One region of the Rhizobium sp. YAF28 genome, then DNA from elsewhere that is predicted to be linked to it. Evidence: riboswitches for the same ligand, from Rfam matches in the RefSeq annotation. Region 1 holds a riboswitch; the other holds the start of a gene.
The links. Region 1 has a riboswitch for thiamine pyrophosphate ahead of AB4Z13_RS08265 (YkoF family thiamine/hydroxymethylpyrimidine-binding protein). Riboswitches for the same ligand answer to the same signal wherever they lie in the genome.

Region 1 (4,408 bases):
AGCCCTTCGCCTTGGCGACATAGATGCCGATATGATTGGTGTTCGGCGTCCAGTCGAGCGCGATACGCACCTTGGCGGCGGATTGGGCGAAGGCAGCACGGCCGGCGAGGCTTGCGGCCATGGCGGCAAAAAGGGTTTGTCGGCGGGTGAGAAGCATCGGGACCTCCTCAGGTTCTTTGCGGATGCAGCAATGTTTGAAGAATTTCGGTTTCGATCGCCTGGGCGGCCGGGGAGCCGAGATCGGCAAGCGTGCGCGGCCTTTTCAGCGGCACTTCGAACTCCCTGATCACGGTCGCCGGGCGGGCAGAAAGCACATAGATGCGGTCAGACAGGAAAACGGCTTCCCGCACATCATGGGTGATCAGCAGGGCCGTCCAGCGATGATCGGTCCACATGCCCTGCAGCCATTCCTGCATCTGGGTGCGGGTCAGCGCGTCGAGTGCCCCGAAAGGCTCGTCGAGCAGCAGCATGTCCTGCCGCTGGATCACGGTGCGCAGCAGGGCCGCGCGCTGGCGCATGCCGCCTGAAAGGGCCGCGGGATAGTGATTTTCGAAACCGGCAAGGCCGAAGCGTTCAAAGAGAGGGGCGGCAACCGCTCGTGCCTGGCTGCGGCGCATACCGTGCACTTCGAGGCCAAGGATCGCATTGTCGATGACGCTTCGCCACGGCATCAGCGCATCGCGCTGGGGCATGAAGGCGAATGCGTGCGCCGCTTGCGAAAGCGACATGCCGTCAAAGAGAATGTGGCCTTTATCGGCCTGCAGCGCCTGTGTCAGCAAACGGAGGATCGTCGATTTGCCGGAGCCGGAGGGGCCGACGATCGAGACGAATTCTCCTCTGGCGATATGAAGAGAAATGTCCTTCAGCACTTCCATGCCGTCGAAGGACTTCGAGACGTTCTTCAGCTCAAGCATCCCGCTCATCGGCGTTTCTCCGCAGGAGATTGCCAGGGCATGACGAAACGCTGCACCGCCAGCGTGAGACCGAAGAGGCAGAGGGTGAGGAGGGCGCTCACGACGACGGCGGCAAGCACGAGGTCGGGCCGAAAATTGTTCTTGGCATTGAGGATATAGATCCCGAGGCCACGTGCGGCACCTGCATATTCGGCGAAGATAGCGCCGACCACGGCATAGGTGATCGAAATGCGCAGGCCGGCAAAGAAGAAGGGCATGGCGGAGGGAAGCCTCGCCAGGCAGAAGATGCGCCAGCGGCTTGCCTTCATGGAACTCAGAAGCTCGGCGATATCTCGGTCCGTCGCTTCATAGCCCTGAAGCAGGGCTACCAGCAGCGGAAAGAAAGTGACGAGAGCAACGAGCAGAAGCTTCGGCAGCAGCCCGAAACCGAACCAGAGCACGACCAAGGGGGCAATCGCGACCAGCGGTAATGTCTGGCTGACGATGAAGAGCGGCAGCAGCGCGCGGCGCATGAAGGGCACGAAATCCATCAGCACAGACGAGGCGAAGGCGAAGACCAGCGACAAAGCGAAACCGCCGAGCGTCGCGCCAAGCGTCGGCCAGGTGTTGTCGAGCAGCGCCTGCCTGTTCAGCCAGCCCTGTGTCAGGATGCGCGAAGGCGAGGGCAGAATGGAGGGCTTGATGCCGGAGAGATCGACATAGAGCTCCCAGACGGCCAGGAAGGCAAACACGGCAAGAATGGCGGGCAAGGCCCGCCTCAGTGGCGCAAATGTCGAATCCGGTTTCGATAAGGTCATTGCCGTCAAGCGTCTCAGGCTTTGCTCGGGCTGTTCGCGGAGACCGTGATATCCAGCGTCACATGGCCTTCGGGATCGCCAAAGCGATAGAAGGCTTCATGGATGGTCGCGAAGATCGCGCCGGCATCGCCGCGCAACTTGGTGCAGAAATTCTTGGAGCGGTCGAATGTGCCCGAGCGCTTCAGGAAATCGATGCAGCCGTAGATCTCGTCCATATGGGTGCCCGTTCCCATAACGTACAGAGAAAATTGGGCGGCCGTTGGCTGGCCGGTTTCTGTGGTGTCCTTGACTGCCGCGATCGCGGCTTCCACTCGCTCGGCGAGCGGCTCGGATCGGCTGGAAGACAGGCCGGCGCCACAGATCGCATCATCCGGTTCGCCGGGGCAGCCCCGCGAGATCGCGGCGGACAATACGCAATGCTCGCCGCTTGCGGCAGCCGAGACGAAGAGGTCGCGCATGGCGGCAAACAACACGTCGGGCGGGCCGACCATCAGCGTGGAAATATCGTCGGTTTCGATGCGAAGACGATCACGATAGGGATCGAGAGCCTTGATAGCGTCAAGGATGATGCCGACGAAATTGCCGGACATCGGATATAGAGACACTTGTGCGCCGGAAAACATTTGGACCTCGCTCCGCTGGCATTACCCAGATCAGCTTTGAAGGGTCCGGAGGCATGCGCCTCACATCTCAGCCCCGGCAATTCGGAGCTCCCCCGTGAAATTGTGGCGGAAGCTAGCACCGGGCCTGCGATACCGCAACCGTAAAATTCCTATCCGGCTACACGGTCGGAAAGGGCCAGGGCAGTTCGGACGCAGCTGTCAAGTGTTGGGAGGAACACCCGGACGGAGGTCCTGTCCGGGTGCCCAGCCGGTTCCGTACCTGCCAGAGACGGAATCGGATGTCGTTGTCTCAGGCGGCGATGCCGGCATAAGGAGTGTCGCTGCGGGCGGCGATCAGCGCCTCAGTCCACCATTGCAACTGGGCCATCATTCGGGAAAGCCGGCGCAACGTATCTTCCGTATCCTGCAGTCGGCCTTCATTGTCGAAACGGCGCCAGGGGGAACTGAAGCTGACGGCATCGCAAATCGTGACGGCGTGAAGCTCCGCAAAGACGAGGCGGAGCTGTTCGACCGCCCGCAATCCGCCGGAGACGCCGCCATAGCAGACGAAGGCGATCGGCTTGCCGTGCCACGGCTCGGCGAAGAGATCGATGAGGAATTTCAGGGAAGCGGTGAAACTGTGGTTATATTCCGGCGTGACGAGGATGAAGCCATCAGCCTGATGGAGCCTGTCAGCAAGCCGCCTTGCCTCCGGATGATGTGGTAGATGCTCTCGCGGCAGCGAGAATGCCAGGGGGTCGATGATGTCGATCTCGAATTGTGGAAAGCGGGTCAACTCTCTTTCGAGCCATTTCACAACCCTGTCGCAGATGCGCCCCTCACGCGTGCTGCCGTAGATGACCGCAAGCCTCATGGGTTTCTGCATGCATTGCTCCTTCTCGTTGCGGCTTTACGGCCTCGGGAGCGGAGTCTATAAAACCTCAACTAATATAGAGGTCAATAGGCGATGCAGCAAAATCCGGCATTCTCCTTGAGCAGGCTCCTGACGGTGGGCGAGGTGGCAGAGCGCAGCGGACTTGCGGTTTCTGCCCTGCATTTCTACGAGGCGAAGGGGCTGATCTCCAGCATCCGCACCCGCGGCAACCAGCGCCGATACGGCCGCGATGTGCTACGGCGCCTCGGCATTATCAAGGTGGCGCAACGGGTCGGCATTCCGCTTGCCGAAATCCAGACTGCCTTCGAAACTCTGCCGCAGAGCCGGACGCCGACAGTCGGGGACTGGCAGAAACTGTCTGCGCTCTGGAAGGATGATCTCGATGCGCGCATCAAGCAGCTGAGCCTGCTGCGTGACCATCTGACGAGCTGTATTGGCTGCGGCTGTCTCTCGATCGACGCCTGTCCGCTACGCAATCCCTTTGACGTGCTCGGCAGGCAAGGCGCCGGTGCGCGGCTTCTCGACCCGGGGGCTTAGACCTTCGGGCTTTCTTTTGGCCGATGGCCGCATATGTTAGGCCTGATAGCGCAAGCGGCGGGCCGGCCCGCAAGGAGGAGAGCTTCGTGTTTCATCCCAAATTGTTCGAAAACCGCAATGTCGTCGTGACAGGTGCAGGCCGCGGTATCGGCCTCGAAGTTGCCCGGCAGTTTCTGGATTGCGGTGCGCGCGTGCTTGTCCATACCGGGCGCGATGGGGAACGTGAATTGCCGGATTTTCTGCTGACCGCCGAATCGGAACGTCGGGCCCTGCTGTTGCCCGCAGATTTCCTGCAGCCGGGCGGGGCTGCGAAGTTTGCGGAAGAGGCGCTCGAATTCTTCGACAAGGTGCATGTGCTGGTCAACAATGCCGGCACGATGTATGGGCGTTTTCCCGCAGGTGAGTTGACCGATGCCGATTATGAGACTGTCGTGCGCCTCAACCAGACGTCGGTGGTGGAGTTGACACGAGCGCTGCTTCCGGCGCTCCGGGCGGCAGGGGGCGCTGCTATCGTCAACACCGTTTCGATTTCGGCGCTGACGGGCGGAAGCCCCGGTTCTGCAATATATTCCGCATCGAAGGCATTTGTTGCGACCTATTCGAAAGCGCTGGCCCGAGAGCTTGCGCCTGATGGTATCAGGGTCAACTGCGTCTCGCCCGGCA
Region 2 (4,408 bases), on a different contig from region 1:
ATCCGGCTCAGATCCCGGCGTCTTTCCACAGGGCATGGAAATGATGGACAGGTCCATGGCCGGAACCGACCGCCAATTCGCCTGCCGCAGCGACCGCTTGCGCAAGATAGGTTTTCGCGGTCGCGACGGCCACTTGTGGCAACGCGCCCTTTGCGAGCTCGGCGGCAAGCGCGCTGGAAAGGGTGCAGCCTGTGCCATGTGTGTTTTTGGTCGGTACGCGTTTCGCCTCGAACCAGTGCAGGCCAGAGGCGGTCGACAGCACGTCGGGGCTTTGCTCGCTATCCAGATGGCCGCCCTTGACCAGCACCGCGGTGGGGCCGAACATACGTAGGCGCTCAGCCTGTGACGCCATCTGCTCGCGGCTTTCAGCAACCTCTTCGTGCAGCAGCGCGGCCGCCTCCGGCAGATTGGGGGTCAACAGCGTGGCGAGCGGCAGCAGGTGCCGCGTCAGCGCATCGACGGCCTGCGGGTCGAGGAGCGCTGCTCCACCCTTGGCGATCATGACCGGATCGACGACGATAGGGATGCCGCGATGAGGTGCCAGCGCCTCGGCAACAGCTTCGGCAATGCCGGCATTGGCGATCATGCCGATCTTGACCGCGTCGACGCGCACATCGGCAAAGACCGCCTTGATCTGCTGGGCGACGAAGTGCGGCGGCACGAGATGCACGCCGGTCACCCCTTGGGTATTCTGCGCCGTCAATGCTGTCAGCGCCGCCATGCCATAGACGCCGCGCGCCGAGAAAGCTTTGAGATCGGCCTGAATGCCGGCGCCGCCAGAGGGATCGGAGCCGGCGATGGACAAGACGTTGCGGATCATCGGCGAACCTTTTGGATTTCCTCGGCGATGCGGATCGTCGCTGCTCGCGGATCCGGCGTACCGCAGATTGCTGAGACGACAGCAAGCCCATCGGCACCTGCCGCGAAGACGGAAGCGACATGCTCGCTCTTTAGTCCGCCAATCGCAACCGTTGGAACGGGCGCGGCTTTCACCAGCTTCGCCAGCCCATCGAAACCGATCGGCTGCTTATGATCGGTCTTGGTTGGAGTGGCAAAGACCGGTCCGATGCCGGCATAGTCGACAATAGCGGGGTCGATGGCTGCTGCCAGCGCTTCGGTCTCGACCGACAGGCCGAGGATCATGTCCGGGCCGATCATCGCACGGGCGGCGGCGGGTCCCGCATCGTCCTGGCCGATATGCAGACCGTCAGCGCCGATCGCAACGGCTGCCTCGACGTCATCGTTGATAACAAGCAAAGCGCCGGTACCCTTTAGGATATCTTTGAGCGCCAGACCGGTCTCAATCATCCTTGCCGTTCCGCCATGCTTGTCGCGCAGCTGCACCATCGTTGCACCACCGGCGACGGCAAGCCGCGCCGTCTCGACCATGCCGATTCTGGCGCAGAGATCGGGGTCGAGAACGAGGTAGAGGGAAAGATCGAAGCGTTTCATGCGGCGCTGATCCTGACCTTTGCATCGAGTGTCGCGCCGTCGAGCGCGGCGAGCTGATCGAGGAAGCGCCAGGAGAAAGAGCCGGGACCATCCGCATTTTTCGCGGCCTCCTCGCCGGCAACAGCGAAAGTAGCAAGTGCAGCAACAGCGGCTGCGAAAGGGTCTGCGGGAATGGTGGCGGCGAAGGCGCCTGTCAGGCAGGTCAGCGAGCAGCCGAGCGCGGTCACCTGCGGCATCAGCGGCGTGCCGCCTTCGACGCGCAAGGCCTGCGCGCCGTCAGTCACGAAATCCACGACGCCGGTGACGGCGACGACCGCGCCATGCCGTTCGGCAAGCAACCGCGCGGATGCCTCGGCCTGTTCAACCGGGTCGCGGCTGTCGACGCCCTGACCACGGCTCTCGCCGCCGGCAAGTGCGATGATTTCGGAAGCATTGCCGCGGATGATCGTCGGGCGAAGCGCCAGGAGATCAGCAGCAGCCTTGCGCCGGAAGGATGTTGCGTAATGAGCGACCGGATCGAGGACCCAGGGCTTGCCGCCCGCATTGGCGGCCGTTGCCGCGGCATGCATGCCGTCGATCCATTGGGTGGAGAGCGTGCCGATATTGACGGTCAAAGCCCCCGCGATCGCGGCGAATTCTCCCGCTTCCTCGGCGGCATGAACCATGGCGGGCGATGCCCCGGCCGCAAGCACCACATTGGCGGCGATGTTCATGGCCACGTAGTTGGTGATGCACTGTACGAGCGGCGGTTTCGCGCGCATCGCCGTCAACAGTGCTCCGGGTGTCTTGTTCTCCATAGTACCCCTTTCAGGCGGGGCAGGCGCGGGAACGATCGTGCGATGAAGCAGGCTTCGACCCGAGCGACTCCCTCCGCCGGCATTATCCGGTTCAGGTTCGAAGGGTGCTTCTCAGCCAGTTCTTGCGAACGGGCGCCCCTGTCTCTCAACAGCACTCTTTCTTGCAGAGAACGGCGCCGATGTCACTGGCAAAATGACGGTCTTGCGAACGAGGATCCGCACCTGACGCCGCCGCGCCAACTGGAGACAGCTGTCATCAGTCAAGCTGGTGTCTGCTTGCAGCCGGTGCGGGAGCTTGCCAATCCCTCCGGCGGTCCCCTTGGAGACGCCGCCGTATGAAGTCTGGCAAGCTCCGGTACATCAACGCAGCGGAGCCGGAAGCAGGTTGCTGGTGAAATCCTGATACGAAACGGGCCGCAGGAACCTGTAGATGGCGAGCGTCCCGACAGACGTCGATCTGCCGTCGGCCGTTGCCGGATAGGGCCCGCCATGCACCATGGCAGGCGATACTTCGACGCCGGTTCCGAAGCCGTTCACGAGCAGTCTTCCGGCCAGCATTTCCAGCTTGGGAACAAGGCGCTTTGCGTCCGGCTCGTCTTCGCTCGCAATGTGCAGGGCAACGGTCAGCTGGCCTTCGAGGCCATCGAGGACGCGCTCGAGTTCTGCAAGATCGCGGCAGCGAACGATGAGGCCGGCTGCACCGAAGACCTCGTCCTGAAGCTCGTGATGCGCAAGGAATGCCGCAGCTGTCGTCTCGAAGAGAGCGGCCGTGCCTTCGAATTCACTGCCCGGCTTGCCATTGGCAACGAGACGGACTTCGGGATGCTTTTCCAGCCGGGCGACGCCATCGCAGAATGCCTTGGCGATGGAGCCCGTGAGCATCGTCTGGGCGCCGACATCGGGCAGAAGCTCCCGGCTCTTGGCAATGAAAGTGTCCAGACCTTCGCTGTCGACGGCGAGAATGAGGCCGGGATTGGTGCAGAATTGTCCGGCACCCAGGACCAGCGAGCTCACGAAAGCCGTTGCGATTTCTGCCGCGCGGGTCTTCAGGGCATTCGGGAAGAAGATGACCGGGTTGATGCTGCTCATTTCGGCATAGACCGGGATCGGCTGCTTGCGCTCGGACGAGATCTTCATCAGCGCAGTACCGCCGCGGCGGGAACCCGTGAAGCCGACGGCACGAATTCTGGCATCGGCGACAAGCTTCTGCCCGACTTCGAAGCCGGTATCGAAGAGAAGCGCGAATGTGCCGGCATGCAGGCCCGCCTTGGCGACGGCGCGCTGTACGGCGCGGCCAACAAGCTCGGACGTGCCCGGATGGGCGGAATGGGCCTTGACGACAACAGGGCATCCTGCCGCGAGCGCAGACGCCGTGTCTCCGCCGGCGACCGAGAAGGCGAGCGGAAAGTTCGATGCGCCGAAAACGGCGACGGGGCCGAGCGGAACATTGCGAAGACGCAGATCAGGCTTCGGAACCGGCTTGCGGGAGGGATCCGCGCCGTCGAAACGAAGCTCCTGGAACCGGCCTTCGCGAACCTCCTTCGCAAACAGCCGAAGCTGTCCCATCGTGCGAGCGCGCTCGCCCTCGAGACGTCCGCGCGGAAGTCCGGTTTCCGCCATCGCCCGCACGATCAGCTCGTCGCCGATAGCCTCGATCTCACTGGCAATCGTTTCAAGAAAGGCAGCGCGCGTTTCCAGATCGGTTTCCCGGTAGGAGGCGAACGCTTCCCATGCAAGCCTGGTTGCCTCTTCGACGTCTTCGGCGGAGGCGCCACCGAAAGAGACGGGCAGTGCCGTCCCTGTGGCTGCCTCGACGCCGTAGAGCTCGCCACGCGTGCCGCGCTTTTCCGATCCCGCGACGAGCAGGCTTCCATTGATAGTCATGACGGATTTCCTTTCAAACAGACTCGAGCGACGTATATAGGCGTTCGCCTTCTCATTTTCACGACATCTTTGCCCGATATCGCATCGAAGATGGACATCTCCTGCAGAGATTTGGTCGCCTCGCCGAACGGGTAGACGACGGCGCACGCAAAAGCAATTTCCTGTCGAAATGCCGCCCCTTTTTTACGCTCATTCTCGGGCGGGATTAAATATCGAGGGGGCCACATGAAATACGCATCCGCTGTCTGTGCGGCGTTTACCGCAGTACTGCTCTC

Region 2: another riboswitch for thiamine pyrophosphate. It lies ahead of thiM (hydroxyethylthiazole kinase); the one in region 1 lies ahead of AB4Z13_RS08265 (YkoF family thiamine/hydroxymethylpyrimidine-binding protein).

Annotation. Positions count from the first base shown of each region.
Region 1 is NZ_JBFRCX010000003.1:115,217-119,624, reverse strand. Features, by position in the region: gene AB4Z13_RS08280 (ABC transporter substrate-binding protein) at 1-157, opposite strand, end outside; gene AB4Z13_RS08275 (ABC transporter ATP-binding protein) at 168-923, opposite strand; gene AB4Z13_RS08270 (ABC transporter permease) at 920-1,711, opposite strand; gene AB4Z13_RS08265 (YkoF family thiamine/hydroxymethylpyrimidine-binding protein) at 1,726-2,334, opposite strand; TPP riboswitch at 2,325-2,438, opposite strand; gene AB4Z13_RS08260 (NAD(P)H-dependent oxidoreductase) at 2,624-3,199, opposite strand; gene soxR (redox-sensitive transcriptional activator SoxR) at 3,281-3,745, shown strand; gene AB4Z13_RS08250 (SDR family oxidoreductase) at 3,832-4,408, shown strand, end outside.
Region 2 is NZ_JBFRCX010000019.1:71,653-76,060, forward strand. Features, by position in the region: gene thiD (bifunctional hydroxymethylpyrimidine kinase/phosphomethylpyrimidine kinase) at 8-820, opposite strand; gene thiE (thiamine phosphate synthase) at 817-1,452, opposite strand; gene thiM (hydroxyethylthiazole kinase) at 1,449-2,249, opposite strand; TPP riboswitch at 2,301-2,399, opposite strand; gene AB4Z13_RS30555 (aldehyde dehydrogenase (NADP(+))) at 2,610-4,133, opposite strand; gene AB4Z13_RS30560 (DUF4139 domain-containing protein) at 4,359-4,408, shown strand, end outside.